Regions from separate parts of the Mesorhizobium sp. RSR380A genome, predicted to be linked through region 1. Evidence: predicted binding sites of a transcription regulator. Region 1 holds the regulator's gene; each other region holds the start of a gene.

Region 1 (3,276 bases):
GCATCCATGGGCTGGCCAAGCGCAAGTCCGACATGGACCAGATCGTCGAGCAGAGCCTGAAGAAGGCGGCGATCTGGAACGAGGTCAAGGACCGCCTGCAGGAGCCCGGCACCGGCCTGTCCGGCGGCCAGCAGCAGCGCCTGTGCATCGCGCGCGCCATCGCCGTGTCGCCGGAGGTGATCCTGATGGACGAGCCCTGCTCGGCGCTCGATCCGATCGCCACCGCCCGTGTCGAGGAGCTGATCGACGAACTGCGCCAGAACTACACGATCGTCATCGTCACCCACTCGATGCAGCAGGCGGCGCGCGTGTCGCAGCGCACGGCGATGTTCCATCTCGGCTATCTCGTCGAGGAGGGCGCCACCGACAAGATGTTCACCAACCCCGACGACAAGCGCACCCAGGACTACATTACCGGCCGCTTCGGCTGAGCCGTCCGGCGGGTGAATTTTCAGGCACGAGGACCAAGATCATGGGTGAACATACCGTCGCCTCCTTCGATGAAGAGCTCGGGCAGATCAGCAAGCTGATCCGCGACATGGGCGATCTGGCAGGCTCGATGGTCAGCGGCTCGACCAGGGCGCTGCTCAATTCGGACAATGCGCTGGCACAGCGTGTCGTTTCCGACGACGCCATCATGGATGCGCGCCAGCGCGAACTGGACGACCGCGCCATCACGCTGATCGCCAAGCGCCAGCCGATGGCCAACGATCTGCGCGCCGTGGTCGGCTCGATCCGCATGGCGGGCGACCTCGAGCGCATCGGCGACCTCGCCAAGAACATCGCCAAACGCGTCGGCACCGTGGGCTTGAGCGTCACGCCGCGCGACCTCTCGCACTCCATCGACGCCATGGCGCAACTGGTGCTGATCCAGGTGCAAGGCGTCGTCGAGGAATATGCCGCCACCGATGCGGCAGCGCTTGCAAAACTCAGGAATGACGACGAGCGCATCGACGTCAAATACACGTCCGTGTTTCGTGAGCTCTTGACCTACATGATGGAAGACCCTCGCAACATCACCGCCTGCACGCATCTCTTGTTCTGCGCCAAGAATCTTGAGCGCATCGGCGATCATGTCACCAACATCGCCGAAAATGCGTATTATGTGCTGACCGGCCAGCAATTGCCCGCCAATCGTCCGAAGCAGGACGAGACGGCGATGGCCACGCCGGCCTGATGAGGGTGAACTGCCTATGATCGCGCCACGCATCATGGTCGTGGAGGACGAGGAGCCACTAGGCGTGCTCCTCCGCTACAACCTCGAATCCGAAGGCTATCAGGTCGAGGTGGTGACACGCGGCGACGAGGCCGAGATCCGCCTGCAGGAAAACGTGCCCGATCTCCTGGTGCTCGACTGGATGGTGCCGGCTGTTTCCGGCATCGAGCTCTGCCGGCGGCTTAGAGTGCGGCCCGAAACCGAGCGGCTGCCGATCATCATGCTGACCGCGCGCGGTGAGGAAAGCGACCGCGTGCGCGGCCTGTCCACCGGTGCCGACGACTATCTGGTCAAGCCATTCTCGACGCCGGAGTTCATGGCGCGCGTGAAAGCGCTGCTGCGCCGCGCCAAGCCGGAAGTGCTGTCGAGCGTGCTCAAGGTCGGCGACATCGTGCTCGATCGAGAATCGCACCGGGTCTACCGCAAGAAGAGCGAGATCAGGCTCGGACCGACCGAGTTCCGGCTGCTCGAATTCATGATGCGCCATCCCGGCCGCGTGTTCTCGCGCAGCCAACTGCTCGACAATGTCTGGGGCGAGACGATCTATATCGACGAGCGAACCGTCGACGTCCATGTCGGGCGATTACGCAAAGCGGTCAACAACGGCCGCATGCCGGATGTCATCCGTACCATTCGCGGCGCCGGCTACGCGATCAGGGAAGACTAGGATGCTGCGCGTCGCGCCGTTGCCGGCCATTCAGGCGACATGCTTGCCGGATTTGGCCTGAATGCCCGGCGCGAAAATCTCCTGATCGACGAAGCCGAGCGCGCGCATGGCGCAGCCTTCGCGGATCAGCGGCAGTTCGTTGGGCTCGGTGTCGAAGGAGATCGACTTCGAGTGCTGGCCGCCGGCAGTCTGGGCGATGGCCTCGCGCAATGCCGGCTCGATCAGGTCGAAGGCGGCGGCGCTGACGCCTACCATGGCGACGGGTGCCGGATCGATCAGCGCAAACAGGCTGCCGAGGCCGAAGCCGAGCGCCTCGCCGGCCTTGCGATAGGCTTCGCGCTCCGGGCCGTCGGTTTCGCGGGCGCGCGCGGCGAGTGCGCGCATATCAGCGTCGCCGATATCGACCGGCTCGGCATCCTCGCCCATCATTTTGGCGCTGCGCCAGATGGCGTAGTTTCCGGCATAGGCTTCCACGCAGCCGCGCCGCCCGCAGCGGCAGAGCGCGCCGCCCGGACGGTGGATCATGTGGCCGAACTCGCCGCCCGAGGAATGGGTGCCGGTGAACAGTTCGCCTTTCAGCACCAGGCCCATGCCGATGCCGTGCGATAAGAGGATGGCGATAAAATTGTCGCGGTAGCGCTCGGGCTGGCGCCATTGCAGCGCCACCGCCATCATATTGCAGTCGTTCTCCATGGTGGCAGGAATGCCGAATTCCACTTCCAACATGTCGGCGAAGGCAATGTCGGTCAGTGGCGTGATTGGCGACCACAGCATGGCCCGCGCCTGCGAATCGGTGATGCCCTGGATGCCCATGGCAATGCGGGCGATGCTCTGGACGTCCAGGTCCGGGTCCTCGAGACGCCTCCGGACGATTGCTACGCATTCGCCGATCAGTTCGTCGCGCGGCTTGGTCAGCGTGTCCAGCCGGCGCTGTTCCTCGGCGACGACGTGGCCGGCATAGTCGATGACGGTGACGGACAGGAAATTGAGCGACAGCACGACGGTCATCACCGCCGCCGCTTCCGGGTTGAGACCAAGGCCCACCTGCGGCCGGCCGCGTTTCAGTGCGCCGGTCTCGCCAGGTTTGCCTTCAATCAGGATGCCTTCTTGAATCAGATCAGACGAGATTGCCGATATGGTCGAGTGGCTGAGGCCGGTGGTCGCCGCAATCTCGGTCCGCGACGGCTGGCCGGCCCGGCGCACGGCTGAAATCACCATCGCACGGTTGCGACGGCGCAGATCGTCGTGGCGGATTCCAACCGACATTTGTTTCCTCCCGGCCTCCTCGCGCCTCATGATAGTGAAGGCGTTCGACGGCACCAGCCAAATATTGGCAGACGCCGGCAGCCCTGTCATTGTTTATTGCGGACCTCGAAAAAATTCGGCAAGGCCA
Region 2 (3,276 bases), 2.4 Mb from region 1:
TGATGCTCCAGTGCCGCCTCGGGCGTCGGTTCCTTGCGCGGCGCGACATTGTCCTTCAGGTAACCGGTTTCGACATAGACGGGGCCGAGCGGCGGCAGATGGTCGCCGAAGAAGGCGATGACCGTCGGCCGCTCGCGCTTCTTCGCCCATTCGATCAATCGCTCGAGGCCACGGTCGGCATCGGCCGATCCCTCGGCGTAGCTGAGCAGCGATTCCCGCGCCCACGTGCTGATCGGTGCCACGACCTTGTGGGTCGGATTGTAATAGCGGTATGGCTCGTAGGGACCGTGGTTCTGCAGGCTGACGGCGAAGAAGAACACCGGCCGCTCGCTGGCGTCGGCCTCTGCGATGATCTCGTCGGTCATCGACGCATCGGAAGCCAGCGGCCCGCGCTTTTCCAGTGGCGGCAGCGTCTCTTCCGAGCGGAAATCGTTGAAACCGAAATCGGCATAGACGGCGCCCCTGTTCCAGAACCAGTTGGTGCCCGGATGGATGGCGCGCGCCCGGTAGCCCTCGCTTTTCAGGAAGGTCGCCAGCGACGGCGTCGGCGTGCGCACATATTGCTGGTAGGGGATCGAGCCCGCCGGCAGGAAGGCATTGGAAAAGCCGGTCAGCGCCTCGAATTCGATGTTGGCGGTCATGCCGCCGAATTCCGGCGAGAACATATAGCCGGAACGCAGCGCCCGCACATTGGGGATCGGGTCAGGCGTGATTGTGACGCCGGGCAGCTTGGTCGGATCCCAGAAAGATTCGCTCATCACCACGATGATGTCGGGTTTCTCATCCGGTACCGAGGCCGCCACATCAGGCCTGTCGATCGCGTCGATCGCCTTGTCGGAATAGCCCGCCGGCGCCGAGACATGCGCCATCGGCACGTTTAGCGCGAAGGCCAGCGCAAACCCGTTGGAGGCGTAGTTCTCCTTCTGGTCCCACATAATCGGGATGATCTGCAGCCGGTCGCGGGTCCACGAGAAGGTGGCGTAGTCCATGATCGAGACGAAGAAGGCGAGCAGCGGCACTGCCAGCGTCAGCCGCGCCAGCCGCCCTTTGCGGCTGAGGATCGGAACCTTGCGGCGCCACAACCGCCAGCCATAGATCAGCAGCGACAGGCCGGCGACGATGCCGACCGCCATGGCGAGCGCCGTCCAAGGCCGTTCGCGCACCAGGAGCGGCATCAGTGCCATGATCTGGCGCGAATAAAGAAAATCGGTTGGGTAGAGCGGATCGCCGAGATAATGCGACTTCTGATGCCCGACAAAGGCCAGCGCCAGCGTCAGCGGCGCCACGATCATCAGACTCTGGTGACTGCGGCCAAGCACGGCGTCCAGTCCCATCAGCACCAATGCAAAGACAATGATGGTGGTCCAGCCCGGCTTGAATGGCTGCAGGAAGAAGTCGACCGTGCCGAAGAAGTCGCCGCGCACGATCCATTCGATGGCGAACACCAGGATGGCGGAGGCAAGCAGCGTGACCAGACCGTAGCGGATGACCGGCCATCTGCGCCCCGGCAGGTAGCCGGTGGACGGATCGTCTTCCAAGAACTGTGGCGCGGGTACGGCCGCGCCCTTCCTGATCCTAGCCACGTCTCTTCCCCCGGCCCAAGCAACGCGTATTTCCACTCGCGCCACCGTTCTGTCATAGAACTGTCATGCAAAAGCTAGCGCCTGTGGCGAAAATAAGAAGAGCCAGCAAACGATTCGTGAGCGGTTTTCATCAGGTGTGATCGGCAAAAAGCCTTTGGGAACAGGGACTCGAGGTCAGCTCCGGTTCAAGCGAGAGCCGAAATGCCGCCTCCGGGCTTGACTTGACGGTCCGCCTTGCGTCACAGGCAGGAAAAATCAGCCGCTGGAGAGCGCCCAAATGGCCGTCGCATTCACCTTTCCGGGACAGGGCAGTCAGGCTGTCGGCATGGGCAAGGACCTCGCCGACGCCTTCCCCGAGGCACGCAGGGTGTTCGAGGAAGTCGATGATGCGTTGGGCGAAAAGCTGTCGAAACTGATCTGGGAAGGCCCGGAAGAGGCGCTGACCCTGACTGCCAATGCCCAGCCGGCGCTGATGGCGGTCTCGCTGGCGGGAATCCGCTCGCTGGAAGCGCGCGGCTTTTCGCTGAAGGACAAGGTTGCCTACGTTGCCGGTCATTCGCTCGGCGAATATTCCGCCCTTGCCGCGGCCGGTTTCGTTTCGGTCGCCGATGCTGCCCGGCTGCTGCGCATCCGCGGCAACGCCATGCAGGCGGCGGTGCCGGCCGGCGAGGGCGCCATGGCGGCGATCATCGGACTGGAACAGCCCGACGTCGAAGCCGCTTGCACCGAGGCCGCAACGGGATCCGGCAAGGTCTGCCAGATCGCCAACGACAATGGCGGCGGCCAGCTGGTGATCTCCGGCGCCAGGGCGGCGGTGGAACTCGCCGCGAAACTGTGCACCGAAAAGGGCGCCAAGCGGGCGCTGATGCTGCAGGTCTCCGCACCCTTCCATTCGGCGCTGATGGCGCCGGCGGCCGATGTCATGCGCGAGGCGCTGGCCGGCGTGACCAAGAATGCACCGGTCGTGCCCGTCGTCTCCAACGTCACTGTAGCCCCGACCAGCGACCCCGACGAGATCGCGCGCCGCCTGGTCGAGCAGATCACCGGCCGCGTGCGCTGGCGCGAAACGGTGGAGTGGTTCGGCGCCAATGGCGTCGCCACGCTGTTTGAGATCGGCGCCGGCAAGGTGCTTTCCGGCCTGGCGCGGCGGATCAACCGCGACATCGCCACATCGGCCGTCGGCACGCCGGCCGAAGTCGAGGCGGCGCTGGCCGCGCTTGCATAATCCACTGGCGATTCAACCCCTCCCGTGGGAAGGGTGTTCTCTTAAGATCAGGAGACGAAAATGTTCGAACTGACCGGCCGCAAGGCGCTCGTCACCGGCGCATCGGGCGGCATTGGCGAGGCGATTGCCCGGGTGCTGCATGCGCAAGGCGCCATTGTCGGCCTGCACGGCACCCGCATCGAGAAACTGGAGACCCTGGCCGGCGAACTCGGCGACCGGGTAAAGCTGTTCCCGGCCAATCTTGCCGACCGTGACGTGGTCAAGGCGCTTGGCCAGAAGGCCGAAGCCGAACTCGAAGGCGTCGACATACTGGTCAACAATGCCGGCATCACCAAGGACGGCCTGTTCGTACGCATGGCGGATGCGGATTGGGACAGCGTGCTGGAGGTGAACCTCACCGCCGTGTTCCGGCTGACCCGCGAGCTGACCCATCCGATGATGCGCCGCCGCCATGGCCGCATCATCAAC
Region 3 (3,276 bases), 3.0 Mb from region 1:
GCAGCTTCGACAATGTCGGGGCCTGGATCCTCGGCCGCAACATGTTCGGCCCGATCCGTGGCGAATGGCCAGACGAGAGCTGGAAAGGCTGGTGGGGCGACAACCCGCCCTATCACGTGCCGACCTTCGTGCTGACCCACTACAAGCGCGACCCCATTGTGATGGAAGGCGGCACCGTTTTCCACTTCGTTGCCGGCGGCATCCACGCCGCGCTCGAACAAGCAAAGGCCGCGGCCGGCGGCAAGGATGTCCGCGTCGGCGGCGGCGTTTCCACCATCCGGCAATATCTGCAAGAGAAGCTCATCGACGAGTTGCATCTGGCGGTGTCGCCGGTGTTGCTCGGGAGGGGCGAGAGCCTGTTTGCCGGGCTGGATATGCTGAAGCTGGGTTACCAGTGCACCGAGCAGGTGGCGACAGCGCTCGCCACGCATGTGACGATCAAGCGGGTGTAGTGGCGAAGTGATAGGCGCAGGCTTCTTTCTCCCCGTTCTACGGGGAGAAATGCCCGGCAGGCAATGAGGGGCAGCGCTGCTTTTGGAGGTTAGCAGCGTCCGACGGCTGTGAATTCGTCGATGCCGGCGCTGCCCCTCATCCGCCCTTCGGGCACCTTCTCCCCGTGAAACGGGGAGAAGGAAAAGTGCTCAATACTTCTCCGGCACGTAAAGCTCGCGCGGCAGGACCTGGCGCTCGTACTCCGGGTTGAACACCCGCTCGGGCAGCGTGATTTCTTCGTGCGGCACGTCCTCATAGGGCAGCTGTTTGAGGAGATGGTCGATGCAGTTCAGCCGCGCCCGCTTCTTGTCGTTGCCTTCGACGATGTACCACGGTGCCTCTGGGATGTTGGTGCGGGCAAACGTCTCTTCCTTGGCCTTGGTGTACTGCTCCCAGCGCACGCGCGACTGCAGGTCCATCGGCGACAGCTTCCACTGCTTCATCGGGTCGTGGATGCGCATCATGAAGCGCATCTGCTGTTCCTCGTCGGTGATCGAGAACCAGTATTTGACCAGCGTGACGCCGGAGCGGACCAGCATGCGCTCGAACTCCGGCACGTCGCGGAAGAACTCTTCGACCTGATCGGGTTCGGCAAAGCCCATCACCCGCTCGACGCCGGAGCGGTTGTACCAGGAGCGGTCGAACAGCACGATCTCGCCGCCGGCCGGCAGATGCGGCACGTAGCGCTGGAAATACCACTGCGATTTTTCGCGCTCGGTCGGCGCCGGCAGCGCCACGACGCGGCAGATGCGCGGGTTGAGGCGCTGGGTGATGCGCTTGATGACGCCGCCCTTGCCGGCGGAATCGCGTCCTTCGAAAACCACCACCAGCTTCTTCTTGTGGTAGGCGACCCAGGACTGCAGCTTGATCAGTTCCGACTGCAAGCCGATCAGGTCGCGGAAATACTGCATGCGGTCGATCGACGGCGGATGCGCGTTCTTGTAGATCTTGGAGATCTCCAGCGACAGCGCCGGCTCCGACATTTCAAGCTCATAGTCCTCGTCGAGCATGTCGGCGAGTTCGGCTTCCAGCCAATCCCTGGCCGGAGAATTCTGCTTCAACTCGGTCATTTCCACTGCTCCGCTTGCCGGCTGGCATGAAACCCTGAGCCGACTCGATATAGGCCGCCAATGACGGTTTTATTGCAAGCCGCCGGCCAGCCGGTCATCACTGCAAACCAGCGAGCATTGCCGATCCATCGCCCTGGGATGGCGACAAGCCGCTCAAATTGTCCTACAATTGGCGGACCCCTTCGGGCTTCCCCGCCCTTTCCTGCTAAAACCGCCTCCCCACCAAAACTACGAGGATCTGACATGGAATACCGCACGCTTGGCCGTTCCGGCTTGAAAGTTTCGGCGCTGACCTTGGGAACCATGACCTTCGGCGGCAGCGGGCCGTTCGCCGCCGTCGGCAATTCCGATCTCGCGGAGGCCTCGCGCATCATCGACACTTGCATCGATGCCGGCATCAATCTCATCGACACCGCCAATGTCTATTCCAACGGTCTGTCGGAAGAGATCATCGGCGAGGCGCTCGGCGGCAAGCGCAAGAACGACGTGCTGATCGCCTCCAAGGCGCGCATGCGGATCGGCAAGGGCCCCAATGACGAAGGCCTGTCGCGCCATCATCTGATCCGCGAATGCGAGAAGAGCCTGAAGCGCCTCAGGACCGATGTCATCGACATCTATTTCCTGCACGAATGGGACGGCGCGACGCCGCTCGAGGAAACCATCTCCGCGCTCGACACGCTGGTTGCCCAGGGCAAGATCCGCTATGTCGGCTGCTCCAACTATTCCGGCTGGCAGGTCATGAAGGCGCTCGGCATCAGCGACAGCCAGCACCAGCCGCGTTTCGTCACCCAGCAGATCCACTACACGCTGGAAGCACGCGAGGCCGAGTATGAGCTCTTGCCGATTTCGGTCGACCAGGGCCTTGGCGTGCTGGTGTGGAGCCCGCTCGCCGGCGGCCTGCTGTCGGGCAAATACCGCCGCGACAGTCCGACGGCGCGCCAGATCGGCGGCTGGTCGGAACCGCCGATCCGCGACGAGGGCCGGCTGTGGCGGATCGTCGACGTGCTGGTCGACATCGGCGCCACTCGCGGCGTCTCGGCGGCCCAGGTGGCGCTGGCCTGGCTGCTTGGCCGGCCGGCCGTCAGTTCGCTGGTGATTGGCGCACGCAACGAGGCCCAGTTGAAAGACAATCTCGCCGCGGCAAGCCTGACGCTGTCCTTTGATGAACGCCAGCGTCTCGATGCCGTCAGCCGGCCGCCGGTGCTCTATCCCTACTGGCACCAGCAGTTTACGGCGAAGGACCGCTTCGGCCCGGCCGATCTGGTTATGGACCGCAGCGTCATCTGACTTAAGGGCGCCGGAAGCCGCTAGCCCGCGATAAACCGCCAGACCTGCGGATCGGGCTCGATCTGGCCGCTGAGCACGAAATATTTGTAGAGCACGAGCAGGCAGATCGCCTGCTCGGCCCGCTCGTCGGCGAATTTGCGGCAATAGGCGTTGGCCGCCGCAACGATGCGCTGGGCCTCGGCCGGATGCTGCTCGAGATGATGCACCCGCTCGGCCAGATCGCTGAAGTCGGGCGCCAGCGGCACATAATGGACATCGGGCTCGAGCTGCCCCTCGGCGAACCAGGTCTCGTAAGTCGGCGGCGGCATCAGGCAGAGCGAGTTCGAGCTCATGATCCATTTCAGATTGGTCGCGACATCATTGCCTTCGAGCGAGATGATGTAGCGGTAGCGGCGCTGCTGATCGATGCTGAGATAGGGCTTGCGGT

The links. The regulator PhoB, encoded in region 1, activates phosphate uptake and scavenging genes when phosphate is short. The targets are predictions, from matches to a motif close to TGTCATNNANCTGTCAT.
Region 2: a site for PhoB is predicted at 1,634-1,650, ahead of ACYG9Z_RS22620 (LTA synthase family protein). Genes of this name have one in related genera too.
Region 3: a site for PhoB is predicted at 1,623-1,639, ahead of ppk2 (polyphosphate kinase 2). Genes of this name have one in related genera too.

Annotation. Positions count from the first base shown of each region.
Region 1 covers NZ_JBTTIB010000001.1:2,287,277-2,290,552, reverse strand. Annotated here, with positions in the region: gene pstB (phosphate ABC transporter ATP-binding protein PstB) at 1-431, shown strand, start outside; gene phoU (phosphate signaling complex protein PhoU) at 473-1,177, shown strand; gene phoB (phosphate regulon transcriptional regulator PhoB) at 1,194-1,883, shown strand; gene ACYG9Z_RS11030 (ROK family protein) at 1,914-3,149, opposite strand.
Region 2 covers NZ_JBTTIB010000001.1:4,709,129-4,712,404, forward strand. Annotated here, with positions in the region: gene ACYG9Z_RS22620 (LTA synthase family protein) at 1-1,583, opposite strand, end outside; gene fabD (ACP S-malonyltransferase) at 1,861-2,808, shown strand; gene fabG (3-oxoacyl-[acyl-carrier-protein] reductase) at 2,869-3,276, shown strand, end outside.
Region 3 covers NZ_JBTTIB010000001.1:5,265,475-5,268,750, reverse strand. Annotated here, with positions in the region: gene ACYG9Z_RS25460 (dihydrofolate reductase family protein) at 1-452, shown strand, start outside; gene ppk2 (polyphosphate kinase 2) at 642-1,562, opposite strand; gene ACYG9Z_RS25450 (aldo/keto reductase) at 1,806-2,849, shown strand; gene ACYG9Z_RS25445 (glycosyl transferase family 90) at 2,870-3,276, opposite strand, start outside.